3 regions of the Fusibacter sp. JL298sf-3 genome follow, and region 2 is predicted to be linked to each of the others. Evidence: riboswitches for the same ligand, from Rfam matches in the RefSeq annotation. Region 2 holds a riboswitch; each other region holds the start of a gene.
What was found. A riboswitch is a leader RNA that binds a small molecule or an ion and turns the genes downstream of it on or off. The one in region 2 is predicted to bind S-adenosylmethionine.
Positions count from the first base shown of each region.

Region 1: linked by a shared signal. The riboswitch ahead of ACR6HW_RS05670 (aspartate kinase) and the one ahead of ACR6HW_RS07685 (methionine ABC transporter ATP-binding protein) in region 2 are both predicted to bind S-adenosylmethionine.
Region 3: linked by a shared signal. The riboswitch ahead of metK (methionine adenosyltransferase) and the one ahead of ACR6HW_RS07685 (methionine ABC transporter ATP-binding protein) in region 2 are both predicted to bind S-adenosylmethionine.

Region 1 covers NZ_CM132608.1:1,146,440-1,154,361, forward strand. The annotation lists gene ACR6HW_RS05655 (homocysteine S-methyltransferase family protein) at 1-298, opposite strand, end outside; gene ACR6HW_RS05660 (hypothetical protein) at 295-963, opposite strand; gene metF (methylenetetrahydrofolate reductase [NAD(P)H]) at 956-1,840, opposite strand; gene ACR6HW_RS05670 (aspartate kinase) at 1,852-3,042, opposite strand; SAM riboswitch class I at 3,149-3,251, opposite strand; gene ACR6HW_RS05675 (bacteriohemerythrin) at 3,377-3,781, shown strand; gene ACR6HW_RS05680 (GNAT family N-acetyltransferase) at 3,855-6,875, opposite strand; gene ACR6HW_RS05685 (ABC transporter ATP-binding protein) at 6,951-7,922, opposite strand, start outside.
Region 2 covers NZ_CM132608.1:1,579,072-1,586,993, reverse strand. The annotation lists gene ACR6HW_RS07710 (DUF3793 family protein) at 1-234, shown strand, start outside; gene ACR6HW_RS07705 (flavodoxin) at 259-687, shown strand; gene ACR6HW_RS07700 (nitroreductase family protein) at 838-1,473, opposite strand; gene ACR6HW_RS07695 (MetQ/NlpA family ABC transporter substrate-binding protein) at 1,535-2,335, opposite strand; gene ACR6HW_RS07690 (methionine ABC transporter permease) at 2,339-2,989, opposite strand; gene ACR6HW_RS07685 (methionine ABC transporter ATP-binding protein) at 2,982-3,974, opposite strand; SAM riboswitch class I at 4,091-4,188, opposite strand; SAM riboswitch class I at 4,459-4,554, opposite strand; gene pflB (formate C-acetyltransferase) at 4,764-6,995, shown strand; gene pflA (pyruvate formate-lyase-activating protein) at 6,999-7,748, shown strand; gene ACR6HW_RS07670 (Crp/Fnr family transcriptional regulator) at 7,846-7,922, shown strand, end outside.
Region 3 covers NZ_CM132608.1:2,052,572-2,060,493, forward strand. The annotation lists gene ACR6HW_RS09785 (ComF family protein) at 1-709, opposite strand, end outside; gene recD2 (SF1B family DNA helicase RecD2) at 706-2,898, opposite strand; gene metK (methionine adenosyltransferase) at 3,084-4,274, opposite strand; SAM riboswitch class I at 4,380-4,479, opposite strand; gene ACR6HW_RS09800 (hypothetical protein) at 4,542-5,684, opposite strand; gene ACR6HW_RS09805 (phospho-sugar mutase) at 5,681-7,339, opposite strand; gene ACR6HW_RS09810 (patatin-like phospholipase family protein) at 7,363-7,922, opposite strand, start outside.

The DNA of each region.
Region 1 (7,922 bases), 430 kb from region 2:
GACGCTCTCTACATGCCTCTGCTGCACGTCGTGCACAGGTCACTGCCGCCGCAACGATCTCTGCCACACTGTAGCCGCTCTCTTTGAGTTTTATCCCATTGGCACCAAAAGTATTGGTGGTAAGCACGTCGGCGCCCGCTTCAATATGCCTTCTGTGAATCTCGTCAATCCACGCCGGATTTTCGATGTTGTAGACCTCCGGTCTCTTGGACACATCGGCACCTTTTTTCTGTAGTGCCGTTCCCATTGCCGCGTCAAAGACCAGGCAATTTTCCATAAGTGCGCGTTTCAATGTCATTTAGTAGTCCTCCTATACGGGCAACCCGTTATTTCACAGTTTAAACAATTGCCACATCCCGTTGCTTTCAGCGCTGTACACGTTTCAGTGGACAACAAAAACAAAACGCTTTTTTCAGGTAACAACATCCCGGTATCCAATGCGGTGACCCCGATATGTCGAAAGGCTGTGAGACGCTCAGTTAATATTTTCGAAACGGTTGTACTCAAATCGCCATACCCCGGACCATAGCGCATGGCCTTCGGGTTGAGCACATCGTTTAAAAATGCTGCATACCCCTCTGCCAACGCAGACGCGCAGGCGTCTACGACAACGCCATGCGACGGGTTCATGAGCATCTCGCGCTCGATGTAACGTACGACTTCTGAACCTACCGTACAAATCACCACCCAGACAGCAGAGGTCTCCAGGGTTAAATGCGTTGCCAGATCGCGGGAACGAACTTCGAGTCCCAATGTCTTAAACACCACCGAACGCTCTAAAACCACCACAGGTAGCTGCGCCGTAAGCGCCGTAAACCGGCAGTGCTCAAGTGTGGCCTCAAATAGTTCCTCGACGCGGTTGCGCCATACCGCGTCATCGGTGTGCCTTAAATAGCGGTATACAGCGGATTTGTCCACAAATGGACGCACCGTGGCCACGGGGTCTCGACGAACATCAGCCATGGACTTTCAGCGCCTTTAAAATTTCGCTGACACTCCGCACCACGCGTTCGCTAATATTGGGCTTGTTGAGCACATAAAAGTGAATTCCATCCACACCGGAGGACAACAAGTCCACAATTTGTTCAAGTGCATAGGCGATACCCGCGTCGACAAGCGCTTCGGGCTTCGTCTCGTACCGCTGTAGGATGCGCTTGAACTTCTCCGGTAGATGCGCGCCGCTAAGCGCCACCATCCGCTCTATTTGAACCTTGTTGAGCACGGGCATAACCCCTGCGATTACAGGAACCTTCACATCGAGACACCGCACTTCATTTGAGAATTCGTAAAACCGCTCGTTGTCAAAAAACAGCTGCGTAATTAAGAAGTCTGCACCTGCGTCGACTTTTTGCTTTAAATGAATCAAGTCGAGCGCCCGGCTTCTGCATTCAATATGCCCTTCCGGGTAGCACGCTGCGCCAATTGAAAAATCGTACCGCGATTTGACGTGTCGAATCAAGTCCGCCGCATAGGCGAAACCATCCGTCGGCTTAGGCGTCTCGCTGGTAATATCGCCTCTGAGCAACAACACATTTTCGATGCCGCTGTGCGCCATGGTGTCCAGTACCCCGTTAATTTCACGCTTTTCCGCCCCTGCGAGGGTCATGTGCGCCAATGATTCGATGCCATGACGTGTTCTGATATCCCGTGCGAGATTCAATGTGTCCGCACCGCGTTCCGTCCCTGCGGCACCGTATGTCACGCTGATAAAATCTGGGGTCTGCTCTGCGAGTTTATCTATGGTATGCAACAGCGCAGCCTTGTCGCCATCGCGCTTTGGTGGAAATATTTCAAATGAAAAAAGCGGTTTCTTTTCTGTGTACAACTGATGAATTTTCACTATTGGCCTCCTTATAGCTCAAACGCTTGGTGAATCGCTTTGACGGCGCCAATGTAATCCGCCTGCGCCACGAGACACGATATGTTAATATTTGAAGTGGTAATCATTTGAATATCGATGCCCGCGCCGGTGAGCGCGCGAAAGACTTTAGCAGCAACCCCCGGCGACGATTTCATGCCCACGCCGATGACGCTGACGCGCGCCACAGCAGGTTCTCCTTTTACAGCCCCTGCGCCGATGCTGTGGGCGACGCGTTTGGCCACTGTAAGCGCCTTCTCGTACGCATGGGATTCGACGGCAAAAGCAATCAGCCGACTGCCGTCCTCAGAATCGCTTTGTGTGATAACATCCACGACAATATGCGCACGGGCGATGGCCTCAAACAAATGCGTAACACCGTTACTCGTCGCCGGTACCCCGTAAACAGTAATGCGCGCATTATCTATGGCATGCGCAACCCCTCTCACAACCGCTTCTTCCATGATAGCCTCCTTTACCCACGTACCTTCGTCGGGTTCAAACGTCGATCTTAAATGCACTTTCAAACCGTTCTTCGCCGCGAGTTCCACACTCCTGAGATGGAGAACTTTAGCCCCTGAACCCGCGAGTTCCAACATTTCATCGTACCCAATTGCGGCTATTTTTCGCGCTTTAGGCACAATTCTCGGATCGGCTGTATAAACGCCGCTGACATCGGTGAAAATTTCCACTGACGTCGCGCCTATTGCCACAGCAATGGCCACCGCACTTGTATCAGAGCCGCCTCTTCCCAACGTCGTGATATCTCTGTTTTCACCGACACCTTGAAACCCCGGCACAATAACAACGGCGCTGTCTTCAAGGTGCTCGAGAATTTTAAAGCCGTCAATCGTCTTGATGCGCGCCTGAGCATGGCGCCCGTCGGTGACAATGCCCACTTGAGCACTGCTCAAAGACAATGCGCGCTCGCCTAGGCCTTCAACAGCAAGTGCCAATAGCCCTGAAGCTACTTGTTCACCGGCCGCAAGCATGACGTCGATTTCTCTCAGATTTACCCCGCCGACAGCTTGCGCTTGTTTCAACAAAGCGTTTGTGACGCCGGCCTGCGCCGAAACCACCACGACCACTTGATAGCCTGCCCTTTTTTTGTCGACCACGCGTTTAGCCACAGTTTCAACAGCAGCCATCGATGTCCCGCCAAATTTAAGCACTACCGTTTCCATGCACATACCTCCTACTCTGTCGTTCACCATTCATCGGGCAACGCATGTATTTTAAAAAAATAAACGCCGCTTTCCGGTAAGAAAGCGACGTTTTAAGCGCACTACTTTCTTATCTTTCGCTCCCATAGGGGAACGCAGGAATTAGCACCACACTGAATGTAGGTTGCCGGGCGTCATAGAGCCTGTCTCTCAGCCACTCTCGATAAGAATCGTGATTTTCAATTATTGAAGATAATACCATAGTTTTTTTTGATATGCAAGATATTTTTGAATTTTTATTGCATAGACGGTCTCGAGTATGGTAAAAATAAATATACAGAGTAAAGGAGGCAGTATGCTTAAATTTGATGAAAAATTTCTCTACGGCGTAAAAGAAATGGATACGGAGCATATAGAACTAATCAATCGAGCGGAGACGTTAATCAACGCTTACCAACAGGAGAATCCGGAAAAAGAGTTGCTCAAATTGCTCAACTTTTTAACAGAATACGTCGTGTTGCACTTTGACCACGAGGAGGCGCTGCAGAGACAGTACGCCTATCCTGCGTATGAAGAACACAAGTACCTGCACGATAATTTTAAACAAGATGTCAGCGACCTCTATCAAGATATTTTAAGAAACGGCTTAACCATGCACTCTAGGCTAAAATTTATGCACCTTTCTTCAGATTGGATTGAAAAACACATTGGAGAAGAAGACAAAAAACTTGCCGACTATCTAAAGAAAAACGGCTATTAAAACCATCACCCCAAAAAAGCCAGTGACGCACGTCCCTTTGGACGTTGCGCTCACTGGCTTTTTTTAGGCTGTTTTATTCAAACCGAATAGCGTCTAACCCTGAAAACGCGGAAGTTCCCACTTTAAACGGCAATGGGACGACAAAATCCACTTGAGATTTAAACATCCGAAACGGGTCGATGGCGATTCTGGAAATCTGTTCTGTGAATACCAAACCACCGGTGCGATTGATGTAATTCAAATCGGCGTTTTGACTGTAGTAATGCACGGCTAACGCCTCTATTTCCAAAACTATGCGCTTAGATTGTGCCACAAAGTCGACACCGTCTGCCTCCTTGAGGACATGAGCAGTTCTATGGTCACACTCGGTGACGATATCACCGCTGTCCTCTCTAAAGAAGCACTGATTCATAAAGCGCTGTTCAGCGTACTTGCCGCCATCGGTTATGACCTCAGAGTAATGAGCCAACACGGGCAAATCGCCCATTGTCAGGAAATACTGCACCACTTTAACACCTTTCAAACGCTGTTGAACTGTATACGGCGTGGTGACGGCGACGCCAGTCCACTGGTTGCCTAAATGATCTTTTCGCGTGACAAATGTCGCCGTCGACGTTTCCGAAAAGAGTTGGTAATTGGTCGTGCCGATTAGATAGCTGTAAAAGCCTCCTGCCCAAGGGTTGTACCACGACTTGGTCCGCGTCGCCGGAAAACAGTGATCGAAGAGTTCCACGCCGTCGGCTGTAAGGGAGAATACGCCACAGGTGAATGCCGGCGCAACTTTAAACTTAAGGTAGCCGTTGTCGACACAGTAGACTTCGTGCCCCTCTTCAACCGCTTTTACAGTGGTACAAGCGCCTTTTGTCTTAAACACCAACGTCTCCAGCGGCAGCCGTCTCTTTTCCGTTTTTATGGAACCCTCTATTAGGCGGACACGCGCTGTCATCGGCAGAAGTGTAGCTACTTGCTGTTCATCGATGCCTTCAACTTCTACAATCGGTGGCCGAGCGTTTTGATCGACGGTCACAGGCGTTAGGTCAAGCGACTCTGTGACGATTGGTGGCACCGTCAGCCGCGTTCCATCGTAAGTCGCCAAAAGTGCACCTCTGTCTGATGTGAGGTACTGACGCACATTTTCACACTGTCTAAACCGGTTGATATGCAGTTCAACAGGGGGTGTCTGCCATGCGCTCTCTCGCGTAAATGTCGATTCGAAGTTAAAACAATGATCCGAAAACTTGACGCTTTGAGAGGACGACCACGTCAAGGCGACGGTGCTATCAAAGGTCTCGTTAAACACCCAAGGTTCCGTCAACGCATCAAAATCCACATGTGCCAGCGCTCTATTGTCCATTACCCCTTCATCCAACTTCATAATACCGGTGCCATATGGCAAATACAGTATTTCTTCGTCAATGGCCAGCGCTAAGTTCAGCTTTAAAGTCTCCACGCCTTCGGGAAATCTCACGAGTTCATGCCAAATGCTCAGCGTTCCCGTTGGACTCAGCACCATGCATCGGTCGAACTCAGCCCCCTTTAGCGTCTCCGAACTGTAACGCACCCTACAGACCACCGCGCCATTTGATTCAAAAGTCACGTTATCCGCTTTCTTCTTTTCGAACTCCGAAGTGTAAGGCGCCCCCAGTTTTGGCGGCAAAATTTCACAAAGTGTCTCCGTCCACAGGTCTTTAATGTACCCTTCGTTCAATCGAAACTCTTCGTCGATAAACAGCCTGTAAACATCTGCAAGAGCGTAGTGACGCGCTTTTATGGAACCGCCGGCCAAACTGCCGTAGACGTTAATGGCCAAATCGACTTTGCTCGTGTAGGTCAACGGGCCTTCGTTCAGTGCCACGGCAATGGGCATATCCACGATGCCTGCAAAAGCTTTCGTCGCTGTAAAAGGCACTTGCACACAGTGGGAAGACAGGCCTTCGATAGACGCTGTTATTTTTGTCGTTCCAAACGCGACCCCATCGATTACAGGAAGTAAAATTTCAAAATCGGCACTCTCTGCCAAATTGTTCTCGAGGTTAACATACAACGTCGACTGGACCCCCGCACGCTCAACGCGCCGCTTGGTTTCGCATTTAATGAGCAGCGGTGGCATGGGCTTTACACCGTTTTTCAGCAAAAACGTCTCGCCTTCCACAGTGACTTCTACAACAACCGCTGGGTGCGTGTGCCAATCGCTCTGTTCCCGGTCCGTCGGCAATACTTCAAAAGTCCCGTGCACCATCTCGCCGGTATGCAAGGTTTTCTGAAAACTCAAATCGGTTCGGACGCCTTCTGTGCCCACCCCTTTGAGTTCAATAGCCATAGGTGCGCCACTCTCGTTGTTAAACTCAATTTCAAAAGGGTAGCATCGTCCGAAAACCCGTTTGTTTTCAGAGTGATTCAATTTGATTTCATACGCATCGGTTTTAAACCCACACAACCAACGGCTCGTTTTTTCGAAGTAACATTTCAGATACTCTTGCTCTTTGCGCCATTCGTAAATGTAGTAATCGGTATCCCCTTTTCTACGCCCATCCGGTTCGACGACGATTTCCCGCACGGAATCGGCATACCAGTCTATCGTATTAAAGGCACTGCCGACGACAGGGTGCGCCAAAACCTGAGGCATAAAGTTCATCAAATGGGTATTGGCTGTTTCAGTTTTCTCCCAAAAGAAACCACATTTTTTATAAAGCGGCACCGCCTTCGTATTGCCGGGCCAAGTGAACAAGTCCAGTCTCGGGTAACCGAGTTCACAAGTGGCTTTAACAGCCTCAAGTACGAGCTTTTTACCTATTCTGGCACCGTGGTAATCCGGGTGGACATTGAGCAAGTCCACATAGAGCGTCGCCTCATCAAAAGCGTATTTCGAAAGTTTCAAGTAGCCGAGTACCCTCGGGCTCTCGCTGTCCAACGTCGCCGTTTCCACGGCTATAAACAGTTTAAGATGCGTCGACGCCTCTTCTTTGTCGCGCGTCGCCTCTTCAGTGGTTGAAAAATCGAAACCGTTCCATCCGGCACTGCTTTCGTTCCACATTTGAGCCACGCCTTTTGCGTATTTTGCTTCGTAGTGTACAATGGTCGTTGATGTTTCCATATAACCTCCCCCCACTATGGGTATGTAAGAAGGGGACCTGTGCCCCCTTCTATTGTCTGGGTGTAAAAGCGTCTTTTACGATGCCGTTTGACCTTTGAAGTCGCCGTGTTGCGACAAAAGGTCGCGCTCAGACTCTTCGATGAACTGATTGGTGTAGAGTTCGTAATAGTGACCCCGCTGTTCAAGTAGAGCCTCATGGGTGCCCGCCTCGATGATTTGACCTTTTTCAATAACCAAAATTTTATCGGCATTGCGTATGGTCGAAAGACGGTGCGCCACAATAAAGCTCGTTCTATTTTCCAAAACGCGATCGATGGCTCGTTGAATCTTTGCCTCAGCTTCTGTGTCGATTGAAGAAGTCGCCTCATCTAAGAAGAAGAGACTTGGTTTTGAAATAATTGCTCTTGCAAAAGAGATGAGCTGTTTCTCACCGGTTGACAAGAGGCCGCCACCTTCTCCAACTTGCGTGTCGTAGCCGTTTTCTAGCTTAGAGATAAACTCGTGTGCACTGACGATTTTTGCCGCTTCAATGATTTCATCGTCGGTCGCCTCTAATTTCCCGTAACGTATATTGTCTTTAATGGTACCGCTGAATAAATGCGGCGACTGCAAGACGTACCCCATGTTCGCGTGAAGGTACTGTTGCGTCATCTCGCGGTAATCTTCCCCGTCGATGAGGATGCGGCCGTCCTTCGGTTCGTAAAAACGCGAAGCCAGATTGACAATGGTACTCTTTCCGGATCCCGTTTCCCCTACCAGGGCAACGGTTTCACCTGCACTGACATGTAGGTTGAAATCTTTGAGAATATACTCGTTTTCTTTGTAGTAAAAAGCCACATTCTCAAATGTTACATCACCTTTAATGCGATGCTTGAGCAAACCGGATTGAAGGGCTTGGTACCGCTCTTGAGAGGCCTCTGTGTCCACGATTTCCTCCGGTTCGTTGAGGAGACCGATGACGCGCTCACCGGCGGCCTGTGCACTAATCATTTCCGTATAGATACGCGCCAGTTCCAACACGGGGTCAAAAAACTGTCTCGCATACGT
Region 2 (7,922 bases):
CAAACAGGTGGCTTTCCGCATGAAATCGGCGTTTTCCTTGGGTACCCCCTCGAAGACGTCGTGGGCTTTATCAAGCATAGAGGGCAAAACTGCAAACTCTGTGGTTATTGGAAAGTCTATGGCGACGCAGAAAAAGCCAAATCGCTTTTTGATCAATTTAACCAGTGCAGGGACCGGCTGCTGTGCGCCCTCTCAGATGGCCACAGCATAGAAGCGTGCGTTTCTGTCGCATAGGACAACAGGAAAGGGGAATTCAAAATGGAAAAAATAGCAGTCGTTTATTGGAGTGGCACAGGCAACACAGAAGCCATGGCAAACGCAATCGCAGACGGCATCAAAACAGCAGGTGGCGAAGTCGAAGTCTTTCCGGTATCGGAGATAGATGCAAACGCAGCAAGCGCCTACAGCAAACTGTGCCTCGGTTGCTCTTCAATGGGTGCTGAAGTACTAGAAGAAGTCGAGTTCGAACCATTCTTTACAGACCTCGAAAAGAACCTATCCGGCAAAAAAGTCGCACTGTTCGGCTCTTACGGCTGGGGCGACGGCCAGTGGATGAGAGACTGGCAAGAACGCACCGAACAAACCGGCGCCAACCTCTTTGAAGAAGGGTTAATGGTTAACGAAACCCCGGATGCTGAAGGCGTCTCACTTTGTGAAGAATTTGGTAAACGCTTTCAAGCGTATTAAGGTGATAGAACCTTAGATGGCCGAAGACACCCGCGCTAACCCGTGTGGTGGCCGGCGAACAATACAGCGTATTATCGCACAAACAACAAAAGCCATGCGCAGCCGCGCATGGCTTTTCATCGTGAAAGCACTTGTACAAACGTCGAGCCCTTACTTAATCAACGTGTAAATCTCCGACACCGGTCGCCGTGCAGGAGAACGCCCTTCAGAAGCCGGGAGTCCCAGCGGCGTCACCGCCATGAGCTCGTAGCCCTCTTTTTCAAAAGGGATCAGCGCCTCAATAGCCAGAGAAGCAAAGCATGGCCCCGTCATCCAGCAAGTGCCGTACCCGAGATTGGCAGCGGCGAGCATAAAGTTCTCGAGAGAAGCCGCCACATTTTGTAGCCCGGAATTCATGCGTTCGACGCGTTCCGCTTGAGCTTCCATACCGATGGATTTCAGCAGACCCACCTCGCTTTTGGGGTAGGGGCCTACATAGGCGGCCACGAGAATCGGCGCCGACCGGAAAATCGTGTAGTACTTCAGAAACTTAGTCATCTCTTGGGTCTTAGACACATCCCCGACCTTTTCGACGATGTCGTCGTGAACCCCTTCAATCGCTTGGGCGATAGATTCAATCAACGCCTTGTCTTTGATGACAACGTAGTGCCAGTTTTGACGATTTTTGCCCGAAGGGGCATAAGACGCGGCTTTCAGCATCTCTTCAATGTCCATCATTGGCACATCACAGGCCTTAAACTGACGCACACTGTGTCGTTTGTAAATAAAATCTAATGAAGACGACATGGCAACCTCCTAAGTTTGATTTGTCGTCTTCATTGTACAGGCTTTTCCTCGAAAGAACAAGCTAAAATACAGGGACTACAGCGCCTTCATAGTGTTCCAAAATGTACGCTTTAACCTTTTCGCTCTGAAGCGCCTTAATCAAAGCCTGAATCGCCGGATCTTCCAGTTTCTCAGGGAGCACCGTCACAATGTTGGCGTAAGGCGAATCGTCGCCTTCGAGAACAAGGGCGTCCTCCAGTGGGTTTAAACCGGCCTCGAGTGCGTAATTGGTGTTGATAACAGCGGCGTCCACATCTTCAAGCGTCCGAGGAAGCTGTGCGGCGTCAATGGGTTCGAACACAAACTTGCGTGGGTTCTCTAGAACATCTTCAGGTGTGGATTCGAGTTTTTCAGGGTCTTTCAGAGTAATCAGCCCTTCGTTGTGGAGCAGCAAGAGCGCGCGGCCTTCATTGGTTGGATCGTTTGGAATGCTAATGGTGGCGCCGTCTTTCAAATCGGAAAGCGCCTCAGTAGAAGCCGAGTAGACGCCCAGCGGTTCCACGTGGATGGCACCTGCCGAAACGAGTTCGAGACCGTGCTCATCGGCAAAGCTGTTCATGTACGGTACGTGCTGAAAGAAGTTGGCGTCGATTTCGCCTTCGCCGAGAGTGAGGTTGGGTGTCACGTAATCGGTAAACTCCACCACCTCGAGTTCAATGCCTTCAGCAGCGAGGTCGTCTTTAATCAGTGCCAACAGTTCTGCATGCGGCAACGGCGTCGCGCCCACCTTTAAAGTCGTCTCCTCAGCTGTTTCTTTGCCGCAGCCGATTAAAACCCCGGCGAGTACAATCAAAACAAAACCCAAACTTAAAATCTTCTTCATGTGTTATTTCCTCCTGTTTTTTAAAGTGAGATGTGAAACATAATGTCCCGAAGACTGAACCACTTGCACCAACACCACCAAAATGACGAGAGTGGCAAACATAATGTCCAGTCTGAAACGGTGGTACCCATATCGAATCGCCAGATCGCCAATGCCGCCGCCTCCGACGGCACCAGCCATAGCGGAATACCCAATTAAATTAATCGTCGTCGTCGTAGCGCTTAAAATCAGACTCGGGAGCGCTTCTCTGAGCATGACCCCTACGACGATTTGAGGGGTGGAAGCCCCCATGGCCACCGCCGCCTCTACGACGCCGTCGTCCACCTCGCGTAGCGCACCCTCAGTGAGTCTGGCGAAAAAGGGGACGGCTGCAATAATCAGCGGCAACGTCGCCGCATTGGTGCCGATGGCGGTACCGATGACCAACCGCGTAAACGGCATAATAAAAATCATCAAGATGATAAACGGCAGAGAGCGCATAATGTTCACAAGCCAAGAGAGCGCCTCGTACACCGGTGGACACGACAGCAAGTGTCCCCTTCCGATTAGAGTGAGTAAAATGCCGAGCGGGAGGCCGAGCAAAACCGTAAAGAGCGTCGAGACCCCTACCATGTAGAGGGTTTCCAAAGTGGCGGGAAGTAAGAGATTAAACATGGCACACCTCCGTAATCACCTGATGGGCTTCGAGGGCTTTAAGCGTGTCGGCAATAGCGGCATCGCTTCCCGTCAGAGCCACCGTGAGCTCGCCCACCGTTTGACGGCCGTACGTCTCTATCTTTCCGCTGAGGATGTTCACCGTCACGTCGTGTGTGCGAATGAGCTTGCTGAGCACCGGTTGGTCGACATTGCCTCTTTTAAAAATCAAGTGACAGACCGTGCTGTCTTCGGCGTAGTAGGGCGGCACATCGTCGCTTGAGAAAAACTGCCGCGCCGCTTCGTTCTCAGGTTGCGTAAAGAGCTTAACCGTATCGCCGGACGCCACCACTTCGCCGCCTTCGAGAAGCGTCACTTCGTGACAAATGCGCTTGATGACGTCCATTTCGTGGGTGATGACCACCACAGTGACCCCCAAGTTCTCGTTAATTTCTCGAACGAGGTCGAGAATCTGAGCCGTGGTTAAAGGATCCAGCGCACTGGTCGCTTCGTCACAGAGGAGCACATCGGGGGCATTGGCGAGGGCTCTTGCGATGCCGACCCGCTGTTTTTGGCCACCGCTCAGCTGCGCCGGGTAGGCGTCTGCTTTGTCAGAGAGCCCCGTTAAGGCGAGGAGTTCCACCACGCGGCTTCGAATCTCCTGTTTCGACTTATGCATGATTTCAAGTGGAAAAGCGACGTTGTCAAACACGGTTTTGCTGGAGAGCAAGTTGAAGTTTTGAAAAATCATACCGATTTTTTGGCGTTTTCGCTTTAGCGCAGTGCCTTTGAGTGCCATCATGTTGTCGCCGGCGACGAAGACTGTACCGGCTGTAGGTGTTTCCAATCGATTGATACAGCGTACCAGCGAAGATTTGCCGGCGCCGCTGAGGCCGATGATGCCGTGGATGGTGCCGCGCCCGATGTCAATGGAGACATTTTTGAGGGCCTGTACCTCTCGGTGCTCTTTAATATACGTTTTGCTTAGGTTCTGAATGCTGATCATAAAAATCCTTTCTGTTTCACGAGACGGCTGTACCGCATTGTACCTCGGGTAACGAGTTGTTAATATAGCCCTTATATGGCAAAAAAAGACCCCCTTTGCGTGAAAGGGGGTGTGCTTTCACATCTTTGCAGCTTTCGCTGCCGGAATTGGCACCTAACTTAAAATAGGTTGCCGGGTTTCATCGGGCCGTTCCCTCCACCGCTCTGGATATGATTACTTTATGAAACAACAGGGGTCCTTCGCGTTTTGCCACGAAGTCTGTTGTCAAATTAAAAACATTAGTGATGCCTTGCCGCGTTAAATAGTCGCAGAAAGCCTTTCGGCTCAAATCTTGTTGTTAACAACATTAGTAATGCCTCCGGCATCCCTAACCGCTTTTCGCTGACAGCTTTCCGCGTTGAATAGTCGCAGAAAGCCTTTCGGCTCAAATCTTGTTGTTAAAAAAACCGCTCCTGAAAAACAGAAGCGGTTGCGTACAGTCGTCTCCTTATCTTCAGACATAAAGTCTCTGGAATTAGCACCTAATCCAATAGGTTGCCGGGCGTCGCAGGGCCAGTCCCTCAGCCGCTCTTGATAAGCTAATGAAATTGTTGAATCGAATTATACGCTAGTCGGCACTTACTTGTCAATAGGAATCTTCAAAAAAACGATATGTATACATTATACAAAAACGAAAAACTCTTTAAAACATTGTCACAAGTGCGTCTGGTCACATCTTTTCTAGAGAGAAACTCTTATAATGAGGGGGAAATTTAGACCATCCGAAAAAATTCAAGGAGGCATGCGATAATGTTTAATAAGGGGACATGGGAAGGCGCAATCGACGTACGCGACTTCATTCAAAAAAACTACACGCCTTATCACGGCGACGAAGCGTTTTTAGCGGGTAAGAGCACGCGCACTGAGAAACTTTTTGAACAAGTGGAAACGCTGATTCAAGAGGAAATTGAAAAGGGCATCATCGGCATTGAAACCAAATGTTTTTCAGGCATTGACAAATTCGAAGCCGGCTACATGGACAAAGAAAACGAAGTTATCGTAGGCTTCCAAACCGATGCACCACTCAAGCGCATCATGAACCCATACGGTGGATTCAGAATGCTCGAGCAATCACTCGAGGCTTATGGCTACGACATTGAAGACGCTATGGCGGACGATTTTAAAACGTATAGAAAAACACACAACGAAGGTGTTTTTGACGCCTATACACCGGAAATGAAACAGGCGAGAAGCGTGGGCTTGCTCACGGGACTACCGGATGCTTACGGTAGAGGCAGAATTATCGGCGACTACAGAAGAATTCCACTCTACGGCACAGAGCGCCTCATTGCAGAAAAGCGCAAAGATTTTGTCGCACTTGCAGAAAAGCCTGCTACAGAAGCGGTGATGCGTCTTAGAGAAGAAGTCTCTATGCAGATTAGAGCCCTTAAAGCAATTGAAAACATGGCGTCTAGCTATGGTTACGATATTACAAAGCCGGCACAAAACGCCAAAGAAGCGGTTCAATTTTTCTACTTTGGCTACTTGGCTGCTGTTAAAGAAAACAACGGCGCGGCGATGTCATTGGGGAGAAACACAGCTTTCCTAGACATCTTTATTGAAAAAGACATCGCAGCCGGCGTACTCACTGAAGAAGAAGCTCAAGAGCTGATCGACCAATTGGTTATCAAGTTGAGAATGGTGAGACATTTGAGAACCCCTGAGTACAACACTTTGTTCGCAGGCGATCCGACTTGGGTAACAGAGTCTATCGGCGGTATGGGAACTGACGGCAGAACCCTGGTTACAAAGACGGCGTTCAGATTCCTCCACACTTTGACGAACCTCACACCGGCACCGGAGCCGAACATGACTGTGCTCTGGTCGCAGGAACTGCCGGAAACGTTTAAGCGTTACTGTGCGAAAATGTCTATTGAAACCGGCGCCATTCAGTATGAAAACGACGACTTAATGCGTCCGATCTACGGCGACGACTACGGTATCGCATGCTGCGTATCGCCAATGGGCATCGGTAAAGAAATGCAGTTTTTCGGTGCGAGAGCAAACCTTGGAAAAGCACTTCTATACAGCATCAACGGCGGAAAAGACGAGTTGAAACTCGACAAATCGGGCAACCTCATTGAAGTCATCGGCGGCATCCCGGCTGTTAAAGACGGCGCCCTCGACTTTGAAGAAGTGTACGCCAACTTTAAAGTGGTTATGGAAAAATTGGCAAAGCTCTATGTCAACACCATGAACACCATTCACTACATGCACGATAAATACGCTTACGAAAGTGGTCAATTGGCCCTTCACGATACAGAAGTACACCGCTATATGGCCTTTGGCGTCGCTGGTCTTTCAATTGTCGCAGACTCCTTGAGCGCCATTAAATACGCGAAAGTAACGCCGGTGAGAAACGAACAGGGCGTTGCAGTGGACTTTAAAATCGACGGTGAGTTCCCGACATACGGCAACGACGACGACCGCGTCGACACCTTGGCAAAAGAAGTTCTCGAGTTCTTCACAGCAGAGCTTAAAAAGCACGAGACGTACAGAGAATCCGAGCACACGCTCTCCGTACTCACCATTACGTCAAATGTCGTTTACGGCAAGAAAACAGGCTCTACACCGGACGGTAGAGGCAAAGGCGAGCCGTTTGCACCAGGTGCCAACCCAATGCACGGCAGAGACCACATGGGTGCCCTTGCATCGCTGAACTCCGTTGCGAAAATTCCGTTCCAGTCAGTATGCCAAGACGGTATTTCAAACACTTTCTCCATCGTGCCAACGGCGCTGGGCAGAGAAGATGAAGACCGCTACAAGAACCTCGCGGGTCTCTTAGACGGCTATTTTGGCAAAAAGGCATTCCACTTAAACGTCAACGTCATGTCGAGAGCGCTCTTAGAAGACGCAATGGAAAACCCTTCTAAGTACCCGACGCTGACAATCCGCGTTTCAGGCTATGCGGTGCACTTCAACCGCCTCACAAGAGAGCAGAAGGAAGAGGTAATCGCTAGAACATTCCACGAAAGGGTGTAGGCTATGGCAAAGGCAACTTTACATTCAATAGAAACTATGGGACTTGTCGACGGCCCTGGCATCCGAACCATATTTTTTCTGCAAGGTTGCCCTTTGAGATGCCAATACTGTCACAACCCGGATTCTCAGCACTTTATGGGCGAGAATACCATTACCACAGAGGAAGTCGTCGCCATGGCGACGCGCTATGTGGATTATTATAAAGCCACCGGAGGCGGGGTGACCTTCTCCGGCGGCGAACCTTTAATGCAGGGGGCGTTTCTCGTCGAGACGCTTGCCGCATTAAAATCAAACGGTATCGGCACTTGCATAGACACGTCAGGGTATGGTCTTTCAAAGTATTACGACAGCATCTTTGAAAACACCGATGTGATCTTACTGGATGTGAAGCACGTCGACGCCGCTGACCACGAGCGGTTAATCGGTCGCCCAATGGACGGCGTACTGGAGTTTATAGAGCATCTTAAGCGCTTTGGCGGTCAAATCGTCGTGCGCCACGTGATGGTTCCCGGCGAAACAGACAACGACGAAGCCATGCACAAGTTGTTAAATATTATTAAACCTATTCAGAAAAGTATTGAAAAAATTGAGATTTTACCTTATCATAGAGCTGGTGTTGAAAAATACTCTCAACTGAATTTGCCTTATTTGCTCACAGGTGTCGACGAAATGGACCCTAAGGCGGCAAAGGCTTTTGAGCTCAAGATCAACGAGTGGTTGAGAACAGCAAAAGACGCGAAAGTCGCGGTATAGAAAAGGTGATCTTATAAAAGCGCTCACATGTAATCAGGAAAATTGCATCGACTGTGGGAAAAAATTGTGTATCCACAACATTCCCCTGCTCTCAACGTTGGACTCGGATGAAATCGACAAAATTTCTGCGAGTATTTCGTCGAGGACCTTTAAAAAAGGCGATGTGATTTTTAA
Region 3 (7,922 bases), 470 kb from region 2:
ATATTCTATCAGCACCACTTTCGTAGAGCGCTTTTGCACATGCGTTAAGTGTTGCCCCCGTGGTATAGATATCGTCAATGATTACTATATTTTTACCCATTATTTTTGATTTACACGATTTTTTTACCTCAAAAGCACCTTTCAGTACCTGTTTGCGCTGGGCTCGATTCAGCAACTTGAGTTTACGCGTCGGTTTTACGCGCTTCAGAGCGCTGATGTACCGGAGCCCCTCTGTCTTAGAAAACGCCTTCGCCATCAGCGCCGCTTGGTTGTAGCCGCGCTTCAAAGTTCGGGTAAAATGACTGGGAACCGCCACAACGCAGTCGATGGCCTCATACAAATCATCGCCTTTATAAACTTCGGAAAGGCCCTCGACGATATAGGGCAGATGATACGTACGCCCGTGGTACTTCATTGCCATGAGCATCTTTTTAATCCCGCCGTCGTACTGGGCAAATGAACGGTGCCCGTTTAAATAAAAATACTGTTCTTGGCATTCTTTACACTTGTATTGATAAGCTCTATGCTGTTCATAGGCCTTTTCTATGGGCCTGCCACACAGGGAACACACCTCTGCGCCGTGTCCAATGCGCACGACGCTGTCTTCACATTGAGCACAAAGGTGCTGTTTTTGCTCACTATCGAGTTCATCATCGCAAATGAGGCAGGTGGCATAACGCGGGTACAACAGATCGACTATTTTTTTCACAGCATCATCTCCTTGTAAAGCAACAGTTTGTCTTTTAATCCCGTTCGTCGATTTTGTTCCTGATTGCGTGCAATCATCTCAGAGAGAGCGCCGCGATCCCCGACGAGTACCACCAGCGCTTTTGCCCTTGTAATCGCCGTGTAGAGAATGTTTCGGCTCATCAACATCGGGGGCCCGTAAAAAATGGGCATAATCACGGCTTTAAACTCGCTGCCCTGACTTTTATGCACTGTGACGGCATAAGCCAATACCAGTTCGTCCGCAGACGGAAAATCGTAGATGACCGACCGTTCCCCATCGAATAGGACGTGAACGCAGCGCTCGTTTTCATCAATGGCGGTGATAAAGCCGATGTCGCCGTTAAAAACACCCGTGCCCTCTTCGCCTAACGCCGTTTGCCACTCGAGATTGTAATTGTTTTTAATCTGCATGACTTTGTCCCCTTCGCGGAACAATTTTTTGCCGAAATGCCGTTCTTTTTTCTCTTTGTTAGCGGGGTTCAATACATTTTGAAGCATGTCGTTAAGGGCGTTAATCCCCGCCTCCGAATTTTTCATCGGCGAAAGAATTTGTATGTCTTCAATGGGGTTAAACCCATAGTATTCCGGAAGGCGTTTGCCGACGAGATTCTGAATCTCGGTTTTAATTGAAGCCGTTTTCGGTCGATTAATGAAGAAGAAATCTTTGTCCTGCTGGTTCAACAGCGGCGCTTCTCCTTGGTTGATGGCATGGGCGTTAACCGCTATCAAAGATGATTCCGATTGCCTAAAAATTTCGTCGAGAGCCACATTCGGTACCGTGTCGCTTCCGAGAATATCCTTTAGGACGGCGCCCGGTCCCACAGAGGGCAACTGATCTGAGTCGCCGACGAGAATCAAATGCGTCCCCGGCTTAACGGCGTCGAGCAGGCGGTACATCAAAACGATGTCCACCATAGAGATTTCGTCCACCACCACCACATCGCACATCAGGGGTTCGCTTTCGTTCTTAGCAAATTGATTTTCCCCTTGAAACTCCAAAAGCCGATGAATCGTCTTGGCCTCTCTAAGCGTTGCCTCAGACATGCGCTTTGCCGCTCTGCCCGTCGGTGCACATAAAACGACTTTTTGTCCTAACTGCTCGTAAGCGTGAATCATGGCATTGATTAACGTCGTCTTACCCGTCCCCGGTCCACCGGTGAGCACGAAAACCCCGGCGGATAAAGCCATTTCGAGAGCCGATTTTTGAAGTTCTGCCAAGAGGATGCCCTTGTCTTCCTCATAAGCTTTAATAAACTTAGTCGTATCGAATTTCGTCAGTGTTTTTACATCTCGCATCAAGTTGAACAGCTTCCCCGCCACCTGTTGCTCTGCGTAATACAAACTGGGCAAGTAGACGCGTTGAACCCCCTCTGCGTTTTCAAGGTACACGCCGCCTCTCACGGCCATGTCCCTAAGCTGCATCAACACCTCGTCCTGAGTGACTTGAAGCGTCAGAGCTGTTTGCTTTACAAGGGTTTCAGCAGTCATATACGTGTCCCCTGAAAGCGATGTTTTAGACAAAAGGTGCACCACCCCGGACTCTATCCGAAAAGGGGCGTGCATCTCAATCCCCATTCGCATGGCGATTTCGTCTGCTTGTTTAAAACCGAATCCCGGAATTTCCGCAGCCAACAAGTACGGGTTGTTCTGAACTTTCTCCACGCCTTCGAGACCAAATATCTTGTGAACCCGCATAGCGGCGTTTACTGTAAGGCCTAGGGACTGAAAATACATAATAAAATCCCTAAGTGCGTATGCTTCGTGATAGCTCATCACGATTTGTTCGAGCTTTTTATCGCCAATACCCGATATTTCAAGCAGTTTCTCAGGGGTCTTCTCAATGATTTCAAGTGAAGCTTCACCAAAGTGGTCGACGATGCTCTGCGCTGTCGACTCCCCAATTCCCGTTATGACACCGGAAGCTAAATACTTAAGAATTTCTTCGCGATCACTGGGCTTAACGTGCTCTACTCGATTGATTTTAATCTGCTCGCCGTAAAAGGGGTGCTCGTCCGTATCACCTTCTATGCGAAGTCGGTCGCCTTCCTTTACAAACGGCACGACCCCCTTTACACAGTGCACGTCGTCCAGCGTCTCTAGGTTCCCGATGACGTATCCGTTTTCTTCATTGTAATAGATAATATCTATCAGTATGCCTTCTACTACCATGTCGTCACCATCTTTTCTTCTGAATTACTTTCTATTATATAGGATTTTAAACGCTTTTCATATAGGCATCTCTCCATTTTGAAGCGGCATTCTTCTCTCTACACCAGTCGTAAAATTAAAAATAGGCGCAACGTATGAGATCATACGTGCGCCTATCGGCTCTTAAAATCGTATTAAACGTCGGCTTAAAGACCGGCTGCTTCTCTAAGTGCTGCCGCTTTATCCGTTCTTTCCCAAGGCAACTCGACATCGGTTCTACCGAAGTGACCGTATGCCGCCGTCTGCTTGTAGATAGGTCTTCTGAGATCGAGCTCTTTAATAATCGCGCCCGGTCTGAGGTCAAAGTGCTTTTCAACAAGTGATTCAATGAGCGCTTCATCCACTTTTGACGTACCAAAAGTCTCCACCATAATCGAAACGGGATGCGCTACGCCAATAGCGTAGGCCAGTTCGATTTCACAGCGATCCGCCAATCCGGCTGCGACGACGTTTTTCGCTACATAGCGTGCCGCATAAGCCGCTGAACGGTCGACCTTTGTAGGATCTTTTCCTGAAAATGCACCGCCGCCATGTCTCGCGTAACCGCCGTACGTATCGACAATAATCTTACGGCCTGTAAGACCGGCATCGCCCTGTGGCCCACCGATGACAAAACGACCTGTCGGGTTGACGAGGTAGCGCGTATTGTCTAACAACGCCGCCGGAATAATCGGCTCGATGACGTGCTTAATCAAATCCGCTTTGATTTGCTCTACTGATACGCGCTCAGAGTGCTGTGTCGATACCAGTACCGTATCGACGCGCACCGGTCTATCGTTTTCATCGTATTCCACCGTCACCTGAGTCTTCCCATCAGGTCGAAGGTAATCCAAAGTACCGTCTTTTCTCACTTCTGAGAGTCTTCTGGCCAGTTTGTGTGCAAGGGCAATTGGAAGCGGCATCAACTCAGGTGTTTCGTTACAAGCGTAGCCGAACATAATCCCTTGGTCGCCGGCGCCAACTGCTTCAACTGCGTCGTTCATTTCACCTGTTTTGCTCTCTAAAGCTTTGTCAACACCTAAAGCGATGTCGTCTGATTGCTTGTCTATAGCGACGATGACGCCACAAGTTTCCCCATCAAAACCGTATTTCGCTCTATCGTAACCAATTTCTTTAATGGTGTTTCTCACCGTCGACTGGATATCGACATAGCAGTTAGTTGTAATTTCACCTGCTATCAAAACGAGACCAGTGGTCACAGACGTTTCACAAGCCACCCTCGCATTTGGGTCCTGTGCAAAAATAGCATCTAAAATTGAATCGGAGATTTGGTCACAAATCTTATCAGGATGCCCTTCAGTTACCGATTCAGAAGTAAACAGTCTTCTTCTTCCCATCATACACCTCCATAAAATATGATTGACTTTAATAACAGTACACCTGTTGCGGCGTCTTTTACATAAAAAAAATACCTTTTCACTACAAGAAGAGGTATTTGCTCAACCTCATCTTTCAGATTCTTAAAATCTGTAGGATTTAGCACCGTGTGTCACCGGTTGCCGGACTTCATAGGGCCTATCCCTCCGTCGCTCTTGATAAGGAAATGTTTAGTTAAAATTACTAGGTAATCATAGCATAGTGCCCATGAGAAAGCAAGCACTTTTTTAGTGCATTGCGAGAAAATCAAACAAATTGTCGTAACTGCTGTTGATGAACGACAGCAGCAACGGATCGTCCATCTTCATTTCACAAATCCTAAAGAGACTCTTATCGTATACCCCATTTTCTGTGAAATAACCGTCGATTGCCTTGACATTTTCAGGGTCCAGACTGCAGATAATCAATTGTCCCGATTGGGAAAAGAAGTACATGCAGTAGACGTCGCCATTGAGAAAGTAAGGGTTTTCGCCCACGTGGTGATTGTCCCTATTGAACTCGATGTAAAGGCTGCCAAAGGCATAAGTTTGCTTCATCATCTCCGGATTGTCAAAGGCAAAACGCCTTTCAAAAAATGCGTCGTCCACATGACAAACCACCATGTGCTCCGGCTTGTTTAAATTAAACGCCGCCTCGATGCTGCTCATGCTGAGCGCCTCCGTCTTCCGCGCCTTAACGACCCGCATATGCGCCCTGTCCACCTCGATTTCACTCACCATCAGGGCGTATCGCTCGCCGATATCTACAATAGATTCTGCCGAGAACACTTCGATTTCCCCGCGCTTGCCCTTGAAACTGACGCTATTTTTTATCAAGGTTTGAGGCTGGGAGACGAGTTCAAAGGATTCATCCATATCAAACGCTTGGTAGAGTGGAAGCGTTGCGTTGTAATCGCATCCGACGACGCGCATCACCAAATAATTGATCAAAGCTTCAGGGCTGTTGATTTCAGGCGATAAATACCCGTACAGCGCCGCTTCTTCTTCAATTGTAAGCGATGCGTACAACGTGTGAAACTGCTCCTCAAACCATTCAAAGTCGACGAGCGCATCGAGGCACTCTTCGTCCACCACATAGGCAGATTTAATTAAAAAGACAAACGCTTCGTAGTCGATGGGGCGCATTTCGCCACCTAACCCGCCTGTAACGCCGAGTATCAGGACTTCCAGTTCGTCGGCTTTCGGTTCAATCAAATGATGAAAACCATCGATGCCATAACTTTCATAATCGAGGTGATAAATTTGAACGACTTCTCGCTTTGAAGTGTCTTCAAAATACGCCACGACCCCAACGACGCCCATTAGTCTCGTGTTGGTTGCCAACGCTCTCTTAAATGTCAAATGCGGTTTTTTTATAGATTCAAAATTCACGAATGGTTCACCTTTTCCAGTATCATTTGTTTCAGCGTTTCAAGACGCTTTTGTGTCTGTGCTCGATCGTCTCCGGCAATTGAAAAATAGACTTTTAACTTGGGTTCCGTGCCGGACGGTCTGAGGACTACCCACGAATGCGCATCTAAATAGTATTTGAGGACATTGGACTTCGGCAGGCCGGTTTCGTCTTCCATGTAGTCGATTTTACTTTCGTAATCGAACAATTTCTTTGTTCTGAATGTCGAGAGGACTTCTGCCATTTGCGCTTGTCCGGATTTCCCTTCAAATTTTATAGACACGGTTTCTTCTATATAGTAGCCGTGACGTCTGTACACTGCTTCGAGGACGTCGACAAGTGTCAGCCCTTTCTCCCTGTAATACGAGGCCATTTCAACGGCGATTAAAGTCCCCATAACGGCGTCTTTGTCTCTGACATGCGGCGCAAAAAGATAGCCAAAGCTCTCTTCGTAGCCCATGATAAAGCCTTCGGTATCCAGCTCAATCTGCTCGCCGATAAACTTAAAGCCCGTGAGCGTTTGCTTCAACGCAACGTTGTAATGTGCGGCCTGCGCCTTTGCTAGGTCAGAAGAGACAATGGTGTTGACCACATACTGCCTCGGGGTCAACCCCTCTCGACTCGAGAGCAGGTACTCCATAAACAGGCTGCCGATTTGATTGCCTGAAATCATTTGATAACCTGAGTTCGTCTTAACCATAAAGCCGATGCGGTCGCAATCGGGGTCTGTTGCCACAATAAGGTCGGCCGCTGACGTTGCGGCGACTTTTAGCGCCTCATCAAATGCGGCTTCAGACTCTGGATTGGGTTCTTGACAAGTTGGAAATTCACCATCTGGTGCCATCTGGGACGGCACGGGAATAAGCCCTTTGTAGCCTACGGCATCTAATACCTCTGTTACCGTTTGCCCACCGGTGCCGTGGAGCGGGGTGTACACTGTTTTCAACGTACTGTTCTTCAAAACCGCCGGTCTCTCTGAAACTTCCACCACCATTTCCCGATAGGGCACATCCACTTGTTCATCAATCATTTCCAATAAGTCAAACGCTTTCGCCTCTTCCTCTGAAAACAATTTGACACTTTCAAAATCTTCTATCCGCTGCACATGTTCCACCAGTTGGGTCGCCAAATGCGGCACCAACTGACAGCCGGTTTCGTCGTATACTTTGTAACCGTTGTATGCAGGTGGGTTGTGGCTCGCCGTAATCATTACACCGCCGAGACACTTCAAATGCCGAACGGCAAAAGACAGTTCCGGTGTGGTCCTCACGGCGGTAAACAAGTACGCTTTTATGCCGTTTGCAGCCATTACACGTGCAGTTTCCATTGCAAATTCAGGAGAATAGCGTCGACTGTCATAGGCGATGACGACAGCTTGCTCACTTTGAACCTGCTCTCTTCTTTCCAGAAGAAAATTGGCAAACCCCTGCGTTGCCTTCCGGACGACATACCGATTGATACGATTGCATCCGGCGCCGATAATCCCACGCATTCCAGCGGTTCCGAATTCGAGGTCTTTATAAAAGCGTTCGTCTATTTCCTCTGGTCTATCTGCTATCGCTTTCAACTCACTTCTAAAAGCGTCGTCAAAATAGGGATTGTTGAGCCATGCGTTGTAAATTGCCTTTGTGTCCATGCTTTTCTCCTTTCCTGCTTCTATTATAGCATATGCGTGCGGTCGTAATGCAACACGTTAAACAGTTGAAACAACTGCTGATTTTTGTACTTCTTTGTCAACAGAGAAGCGACCCCGCTCCCCCATCCGTCAACTTTTTTCTCCGGGTATGCTTCGTATGCAACGTGTACTGCGTCGACAAAAGCGTTGTAGTCGTAAAATTGCAGACGCTTTACTGAAAGCGCCTCCGCCATATATTCGTAAAACGACAAGACGATTTCCACATAAGAAGCGTACTTTTTTAGCCCAAGAAGATCCGCTAAAATCGGCAACACATCCTCAAACAAAAGGCGTTTGGGCATCTTCCCTTTTTTGAGAAACTGTTCTGCAACGCCGATGGCTTCAACCGAGAGCGTATTGAGCTGCGCAACCATTTCTGTTTCAGAAGGCACCGCTTCCACATAATAACGCTTGCTCTTTAAACGCTTTAAGACGCGCATGGCATCGTAATACCCCAGTTCGATGTTGTGTGCCGCCCGCTCTGAATCGACGCCTAGGGTATGCCCCAAATCTTCTGAAGGGATGATAAACTCTATCGGGACCA